Regions from separate parts of the Brevibacillus brevis NBRC 100599 genome, predicted to be linked through region 2. Evidence: riboswitches for the same ligand, from Rfam matches in the RefSeq annotation. Region 2 holds a riboswitch; the other holds the start of a gene.
What was found. A riboswitch is a leader RNA that binds a small molecule or an ion and turns the genes downstream of it on or off. The one in region 2 is predicted to bind S-adenosylmethionine.
Positions count from the first base shown of each region.

Region 1: linked by a shared signal. The riboswitch ahead of BBR47_RS21010 (pyridoxal phosphate-dependent aminotransferase) and the one ahead of metK (methionine adenosyltransferase) in region 2 are both predicted to bind S-adenosylmethionine.

Region 1 is NC_012491.1:4,415,277-4,419,706, reverse strand. Features, by position in the region: gene moaC (cyclic pyranopterin monophosphate synthase MoaC) at 23-505, shown strand; gene BBR47_RS21015 (MFS transporter) at 509-1,765, shown strand; SAM riboswitch class I at 1,826-1,942, shown strand; gene BBR47_RS21010 (pyridoxal phosphate-dependent aminotransferase) at 2,025-3,206, shown strand; gene BBR47_RS21005 (hypothetical protein) at 3,361-3,831, shown strand; gene BBR47_RS21000 (PLP-dependent aminotransferase family protein) at 4,027-4,430, shown strand, end outside.
Region 2 is NC_012491.1:5,701,413-5,705,842, reverse strand. Features, by position in the region: gene BBR47_RS27050 (S8 family peptidase) at 1-1,151, shown strand, start outside; SAM riboswitch class I at 1,213-1,314, shown strand; gene metK (methionine adenosyltransferase) at 1,448-2,653, shown strand; gene BBR47_RS27040 (polysaccharide deacetylase family protein) at 2,802-3,818, shown strand; gene BBR47_RS27035 (sensor histidine kinase) at 3,815-4,430, shown strand, end outside.

The DNA of each region.
Region 1 (4,430 bases), 1.3 Mb from region 2:
ATAGAGGAGGAACGATACTCGTATGACTGATCAATTAACACATTTTAATGAACAAAATCGAGCTCGGATGGTAGACGTGTCCGAGAAGGACGTCACAAAACGGGTGGCTGTAGCCGAGAGCCAAATCAGCATGAAACCCGAAACCCTCGCCCGTATCCGCGAAGGTCGAATCGAAAAGGGCGATGTACTCGCCGTAGCGCAGGTAGCAGGTGTCATGGCTGCCAAAAAAACGTGGGAAATCATCCCGATGTGTCATCCGCTGCCATTGACTGGCATCGACATACAATTTGCTTTTGAGGACGAAACGACGCTTGCGATTACAGGAACCGTGAAGACGACAGGGAAAACAGGCGTCGAGATGGAGGCATTGACCGCTGTAAGCGTAGCGGCTTTGACGGTGTATGACATGTGCAAAGCCATGGATAAAGAAATGATAATCGGTCCGACCAGTCTGCAATCCAAAACAGGCGGAAAAAGCGGCGATTTCCATCGGGGAGAGAAGTAAGCCATGAGGCAAAAGTGGGAATCTTATCCGAGCAGCATTCGTTTATTGGCGATTGCTGCCGTCATTTTTTCTACCGGAATGGCATGTATTTGGCCGCTGGTCACGATTTATATTCATAACCATCTCGGAAAGCCGCTGACTGTAGCCGGCTTCTTGTTGCTTTTAAACCAAGGCGCATTCTTGATCGGGAGTATTGTTGGCGGGATGCTGTTTGACCGCTGGGGCAAAATGCGCACCATCATTGTCGGTTCCATCGGCGTTATCCTGATTTCGCTCGGATTAGGTGTTACGGAGGATTTTACGATTTATGTTGTGCTGCTTCTGCTGAATGGACTGTTTTATGGATTACTTTCTCCTGTGATGAATGCATTGGCTGTCGTGTTATGGCCGGACGGAGGACGTAAAGGAATCAATCTGATTTATGTCACGCTCAATGTGGGGGTAGCTGCCGGTTCTGCGTTGGGCGGCTTCTTGGCCAGTGTGTCATTTGCTTGGACGTTTTTCGGTAATGCTATCTCACAAGTGATCGTCCTCGCCATGTTCATGCTCATTTTGCCGCGTCAGTTAAAAATGGTGGAACAACAACGCCAAAACTCGACGACTGGACAAAGCATGCCTGAGCAAGCAACTGATGATGTGCTGCGACAACCACAGCAAGAGCCAAAGGTGGTATGGGGAGCCTTGCTGCTATTATGCGGGGGGCTATTAATTAGCTGGATTGTCTATGTACAATGGACAACCGTGCTGTCAACCTATATGCAATCCTTGGGCATTTCCCTCCGTCAATACAGTCTGTTGTGGACGCTGAACGGCGGCTTGATCCTGTTTGGTCAGCCATTGATTGCCTGGGTCATTCGACGCTTTGCCCGAACGCTAAAAGCCCAAATGCTCTTGGGCGCCTATATTTTTGCCTTGTCGATGCTGATTTTGTCGCAATCAACGGCTTATGCAGGCTTTGTGGCGGGGATGTTCATCATGACGCTGGGCGAAATGCTCGTGTGGCCAGCGGTGCCAGCAGTTGCTGCACAGTTTACGCCAGAGGGACGAGAAGGCTTCATTCAAGGGCTGATTGCGGGGACTGGATCAGCTGGGCGGATGCTCGGACCACTACTTGGGGCCTTCATTTTCCAATCGATTCATGCCCAGGGACTATTGTTCGTGATGGCAAGCTTGTGTCTGTTGTCTGTTGCATTTTTCGCCTTCCACACCTCTTTTCATAAAAGAAGGCATCACGTGCCGGTTCAGAATCAAGCATCTTGACACGATTTGCGTGCTCAAGTAGTATGATATAGACGAAAAAACAGTATATTCCGTGTGTTTGACTTATTCAGAGAGGTGGAGGGACTGGCCCTATGAAGCCCGGCAGCGGATCTGTTCCATGTGATGGACAGATGCTGTGCCAATTCCAGCAGGATTTTTTTTCCTGACAGATAAGGACGTGACCAAGCTGATCTCCCCCTTTTTCTGTATGGAAAAAGGGGGTTTTACTGTATTGGCCCAAGAAAGGAATGGAAGAAAGATGCGCATTCAACCCGCCGATATGATTGATCGACTCCCTACCCAGTTTTTTGCGACCCTGGTGGCAAAAGTAAACAAGGTCATAGCTCAAGGCCATGACGTCATTAACCTGGGGCAGGGCAATCCCGATTTGCCGACACCGCCGCACATTATTGAAGAATTACAGGCGCAAGCGGCACAACCACTCCATCACAAATATCCGCCTTTTCAGGGACGCGTGGAACTGAAGCAGGCAGTAGCTCATTGGTATAAGCAAGAATTTGATGTGGACCTCGATCCGGAGGAAGAGGTAGCGATTTTGTTTGGCAGTAAAACCGGACTCGTAGAGATTTGCCAAGTACTCATGAACGCAGGCGATGTTGCACTGGTTCCAGACCCAGGCTATCCGGATTATTGGTCGGGGGTTGCTGTTGTCAACGGACGGATGGTTATGATGCCGTTGAAGGCGGAAAATGACTTCTTGCCAGACTACAGCCAGCTGTCCCAGGCTGATTTGGATCGAGCGAAACTGATGTTTCTCAACTATCCGAACAATCCGACAGCAGTTAACGCACCACTCGAGTTTTATGAGGAAACCATTCGTTTTGCCCGAAAACACGAAATCGTCGTCTGCCACGACTTCGCCTACGGAGCAATCAGTTATGACGGGAAAAAGCCGGTCAGCTTCATGCAGGTTCCGGGTGCAAAAGAAGTGGGTGTAGAATTTTATACCCTGTCCAAAACGTACAACATGGCAGGCTGGCGAGTAGGTGCCATGGTAGGTAATCGTGAGCTAGTTCGTCTGATTAACCTCATTCAGGACCATTACTTCGTCAGTCTGTTCGGTGCAGTACAGATGGCGGCAGCCAAAGCGATGACGGATTCGCAACAGTGCGTCCGCGATCTCGTCGCTGTCTACGAAAGCCGCCGCAATGCCTTGTACTCCAATCTGCATCGGATTGGCTGGCAGGCTCCGCCATCTCAAGGTTCGTTTTTTGCTTGGCTTCCTGTTCCAAGCGGCTTCACATCGGTGGAGTTCTCTGACCTGCTTTTGGAAAAAGCGCATGTCGTCGTAGCGCCAGGAAATGGCTTTGGCCCAACAGGTGAGGGCTATGTGAGAGCGGCTTTGTTATCCAATGAAGAGCGTCTCGCGGAAGCGGTCCAGCGGATTGAGCGGTTAGGGTTATTTACGAAAACAAAATAAAAGCGAGGCAAATTGGCCACACTACCGTATAGATGGAGTGTGGCTTTTTTCTTCTAGAATAAAAATCATTCTCATTATTGACAGATAATGATTTTCATTATACGATGTCATTGTTGTTAATGATAATTAGTCTCAGCGAGAGCGGGAGGGTACCATGCGCTATCAGATTAACGGTTACACGGATATGTATACGGTGATCGCCAACGAGCGAAAAATCGGCGGAGCCATTGAAGCAGGCCAGATTCGCTTGCGGACGGGAGAAGTTTACGCCAATGCTGTTCTCACTCGTTTGGAAATGTCAGGTGCGCATTTTTGCTCGATCGGATTTGTTACGGAAGAAGGCAAAAGGCTGATTGTCCATGTGAATGATATCAGCATGATCGCTGATGCTCGTCACGTCAACGTATGTGAGCTGACGAACGAATGCATGAGAGTAGAGAAGTCAGCAGAGAGACTGAAGCGATTGAAGCGACTCTGTGAGCTGAATGAAGGCAGCTGTACGCCGACCTTCCAGGAAGAGGCATTGCTGTTGGCAAGCGATATCGGTATGGAAGAAGCGTCTAATCATGTCGACCTCTCTTTCCTTCCACAAACAGAGAAACCACGTATGTTCCGTATTGCTTAGGAAAATATAGCCGATACATATGGACCCCTTTTCGTTTCATACGAAGAGGGGTTTTTTGCATGCAGTGTGTGAAGACTAATGGTTGAACAACCGCTCGACATAGTCAAAACCTATCTGCTCATAGCTAGCAAAGATTGGACTTACGCAGTTGACAGTGATAAAACAAGGATAAGCAAAATCAAGGGGGAACGGAACATGGAGTACTCATTTTCAAAATCTGTCGAAGCACTATCCTCCTCGGCTGTCCGGGAAATCTTGAAGCTGACCCAAGGCAATCAAGTGCTCTCGCTCGCAGGTGGACTGCCAGCAGAGGATTCTTTTCCAATCGCAGAGATGCGCGAAGCGTTTAACCGCGCATTTGAAAAAGGAGCAAAAGCTCTTCAGTATGGATTGACCGATGGATACCTGCCGCTTCGTGAGTGGATTGCATCCCGCATGAAGCAAAAGCATATGAACGTCGGTGCAGATAATATGATCATCACTACGGGCTCTCAGCAAGCAGTTGACTTGTTGTGCCGTGTATATTTAGACGAAGGCGATGTCGTTCTCGTCGAAAACCCTACTTATTTGGCAGCGGTTCAATTGTTCCAATTCCGGGG
Region 2 (4,430 bases):
TGGATGTCGCTGTTAGTCCTGATAACAAGCGTGTCGATCTATTGCTGAGTATCGGTAAACAAGAGCTCGGAAAAAAGATGGTTGTCTGGGACCCTACCTACGATAATGGAACAAAAGACAATCCGACAGAGCGCGTCCAAAAAGAAGTGTCACCAGGCAAGTATTACATCCGTGTGAGTGAGTACAATCGCAATGCAGTGAATGGCGAATATCAGCTGGATCTGGGATACACGCCAGTAAAAAAAGATTTTAATGAGCCGAATGACACCTATCAAACAGCGTCTCCGTTAAGCGGTGGGACAGTGATGTCAGGCACGATACCGACAGCTACCGATTCCGACTGGTTCCAATTTACTGTGAATAGTGAATCGTATGTGACGTTCCGAGCGCCGTACATTCCTGTCGATAGCGGCTTTCGTTTCGCGCTCTATAGTGATCGAAACATGAACTATGCGCTTGCTTCGACGAATGAGGTAGCGGAGCTGTCTAAGCGAGGAAATGATATTATCGGTTTGCGTTTGCAGCCAGGAAAATATTATGTACGCCTTAATAGTGGTACTTCGTTCAAATATGAATCGTACCGACTCACGGTGACGCAGCAGAAATTGATAGCGGGTTATCGCGATATTTCGGACCACTGGGCGCGCTCAGAGATCGTCAGACTCAGCTCTCGCGATATTGTAAATGGGTTTAATGATGCGTTGTTCAAGCCGAATCAGGCAGTGACCCGTGCAGAGTTTGCGACGATGCTGCTTAAATCGATGCGTGCGACCGGTTCTAAGGTAGCGACTACCTATACAGGAAAAACGACCTTCAGGGATATGCCAAAGCGGCACTGGGCGTATCACAACCTAGGTGTAGCTTATCAATTGGGAATTTTGAAAGGGTACCCGAAGAATGAAATGAAGCCGGATCAGCCGATATCGCGTGCAGAGATGGCCGTAATGATCGCCCGGGCACGTAATGTGTTGATGTATAATCACGGTACCTCGAATTATCGGGATGTGCCAACGAGTCACTGGGCTTCTCCTGCCATCGAGGCTTTGACATCGAGAAATTGGGTTAATGGGTACGGTTCTTCCTTTAAACCGAATGGAAGAGCAACTCGCGCCGAGGTAGTGGTGGTACTTTCAAAAGCCTATCAATTATAAGTAAAATTTTTCCTATTGACATCTCTGAAAAAAACAATTATTCTATTATCCGTAATGGATACTCTTATCCAGAGCAGGCGGAGGGACTGGCCCTATGAAGCCCGGCAACCGAGCTAGAGCGGTGCTAACCAGCAGAACGGACATCTGTTCTGGCCGATAAGAGGATGAAGGAAGCAAAAAACGCTCAAACCTTTTCCTCCTAAAAATTGGAAAAGGTTTTTTATTTGCGTTTACGTAGATAAAATCCTAACTCGGCTACCACACTATTTGTATGAGGTCAAAGGAGGTATTTTCTCATGGCTTTGCAAAAAGGTCGTCGTCTGTTTACATCCGAATCTGTAACTGAAGGACATCCGGATAAAATTTGTGACCAAATTTCCGACTCCATCTTGGATGCGATCCTGTCCAAAGATCCAAATGCTCGCGTAGCTTGCGAAACTTCCGTAACTACTGGTTTGGTTCTCGTAGCAGGTGAAATCACTACAAACACTTATGTGGATATCCAAAAGCTCGTTCGTGAAACCATTCGTGAAATCGGCTATGACCGTGCGAAATTCGGTTTTGACGCTGACACTTGCGGTGTTATTACTGCAATTGGCGAGCAGTCCGCTGACATTGCACTTGGTGTAGACCAAGCATTGGAAGCACGTGAAGGCAAAATGACTGATGCTGAGATCGAAGCAATTGGTGCTGGTGACCAAGGTTTGATGTTTGGTTTTGCTTGCAATGAAACACCTGAACTGATGCCACTTCCAATCAGCATGTCTCACCAATTGGCTCGTCGTCTGACTGAAGTACGTAAAAACGGAACACTTGCTTACCTCCGTCCTGACGGAAAAACACAAGTAACCGTTGAGTACGATGGCGACAAACCAGTTCGTATCGATACAATCGTTATTTCTACCCAACATGCTCCTGAAACAACTTTGGAGCAAATCAAGCAAGATCTGGTTGAACACGTAATCAAACCAGTTGTTCCAGCTGAACTGTTGGACGCTGAAACCAAATACTTCATCAACCCAACTGGCCGTTTCGTAATTGGCGGACCACAAGGGGATGCCGGCTTGACTGGCCGCAAAATCATCGTAGATACTTACGGCGGTTATGCTCGTCATGGCGGTGGCGCGTTCTCCGGTAAAGATCCGACGAAAGTTGACCGTTCCGGTGCTTACGCGGCTCGTTATGTAGCGAAAAATATCGTGGCTGCTGGCCTCGCAGACAAATGCGAAGTACAAGTTGCTTACGCAATTGGTGTAGCACAACCAGTTTCCATCGCAGTCGATACATTCGGCACAGGTACCATTTCCGAAGAAGCTCTGGTGAAATTGGTTCGCAAACACTTCGACCTGCGTCCTGCTGGTATCATCAAGCAGCTCGACCTGCGTCGTCCTATCTACAAACAAACAGCTGCATATGGCCACTTCGGACGCAATGACCTGAATGTTCCTTGGGAGCAAACAGACAAAGCAGAAGTTCTGAAGCAAGAGGCTGCTCAACTCTAATATTCGAAAGACATAAAAAGAGCCTGGTGTTGCTACTGGGCTCTTTTTCTTTTAGGAGCAGAGTCATCCAATTATTGGGTCAATTGTTGCACAGGAATTTGTATGACTGTGTCGAATCTCCTAGTGAGGAAGTAGAGGAGGGGTTTTTTTGCCGAACAGAAGGCTCTTCCTGATCGTGTTTCTTACTTTTTTGTTTTTTATAGTGGCTATTGGGTTCTTAGGCGAATCTTTTCTGGAAAAAAAGAATAAACAAGAAGTGCAACCTTTTCCCCAAGTGGATACGTCTATAAGCATAAGTGAGACAAAAAATGCTGAGCCAAACGTCACACCAACAGAAGAAGCAGTGGTTCAAACGAAAAAGTGGTATAACAATCAGGTTGTTGTTTTGACGTACCATCATGTCACGGATCAATCGAATCAGCGGTATGTCATAGCTCCTGATCAATTTGCCCGACACATGAAATTTTTGCATGATAATGGCCTGAATCCGATTTCGCTGGAGGAGTTCCTGCGATTTATGGAGACAGGTACCTTACCGACTGAGAATGCTGTTTTGATTACGTTTGACGACGGGTATGAGAGTTACTACAAAGAAGCATTTCCGATCTTACGTACATACGGCTACCCTTCAGTGAACTTCGCGATTGCGGGGCGCTTAAGAGATGTAGCTGACCGAAAACGGGAGAATATGACGCCACCACTTACGCGTCAACAAGTTAATGAAATGATTCAATCGGGACTGGTTACAATCGGGTCTCATACGTACAGTCTGCATGAAGAGGAAGAAAGAAATGAGTGGGGCGATCTTGGCCCAGAAACAGCTCCGGTCTATCTGAAGGACTTGCATCGTTTAGAGGACGAAAAAGAGTACAGGGACCGCCTCTTTGTGGATTTTCGTATATCTCGCGTCAGCTTAAGCGATTGGATGAAGCAAGAGATCGAAGTCATCTCGTTGCCATTTGGATACACAAGTCCAATCGTACTGGAGACAGCTCGTGAAGCTGGCTACCGCTATGTGTTTACATCTAATCGTGGATTCGTAAAACAGGGAACAGATCCATTTGCCATTCCACGCAATGACATGGGACTGCGAGACGTAAAAGAAGAGCACCTCCAACAGTTGTTCACGAAGGCTAAAAATGAGTTTGAAGGAGAGCAATCATGAACAAAGCGATAGACATCAGCGTGCTGGACGGGGTGATCAAACGAACGATTGAAACCGTAGAAACGAGTAAAACCCAAATATTTGATATAGCTGAAAACGCCAGACAGCATGGCAACTCATTGAAGTTTGAATTACATGAACTTCGACAAGAGATTTCCAAAGTGATTCAAAAAGTCGATGCGCTTGAACTTGCATATCGCAAATCACGCAACAAGCTCGTCTTGGTCAGTCGCAATTTTCATATGTACACGGAGGAAGACATTCGGGTTGCGTATGAAGAGGCGAGCCGTATTCAGGTAGAACTGTCCATTTACCGCGAGCGGGAAAACAATTTGAAGCGCAGAAGAAATGATTTGGAGCGTCAACTGCGTACTTTGGAAGAAACGATCGTCCGAGCAGAAAAGCTGGTTTCTCAAATGGGCGTCGTGCTTGGTTACTTGACGGGTGACTTAAGCAAGATAGGCGAGGCACTGGAATCGGCTAAGCAGCATCAGTTGATGGGCTTAAAGGTAATCCAGGCTCAGGAAGAAGAGCGCAAGCGTGTCGCGCGCGAGATTCACGACGGGCCAGCTCAATCGATGGCGAATGTCGTGCTGCGTTCGGAAATAGTAG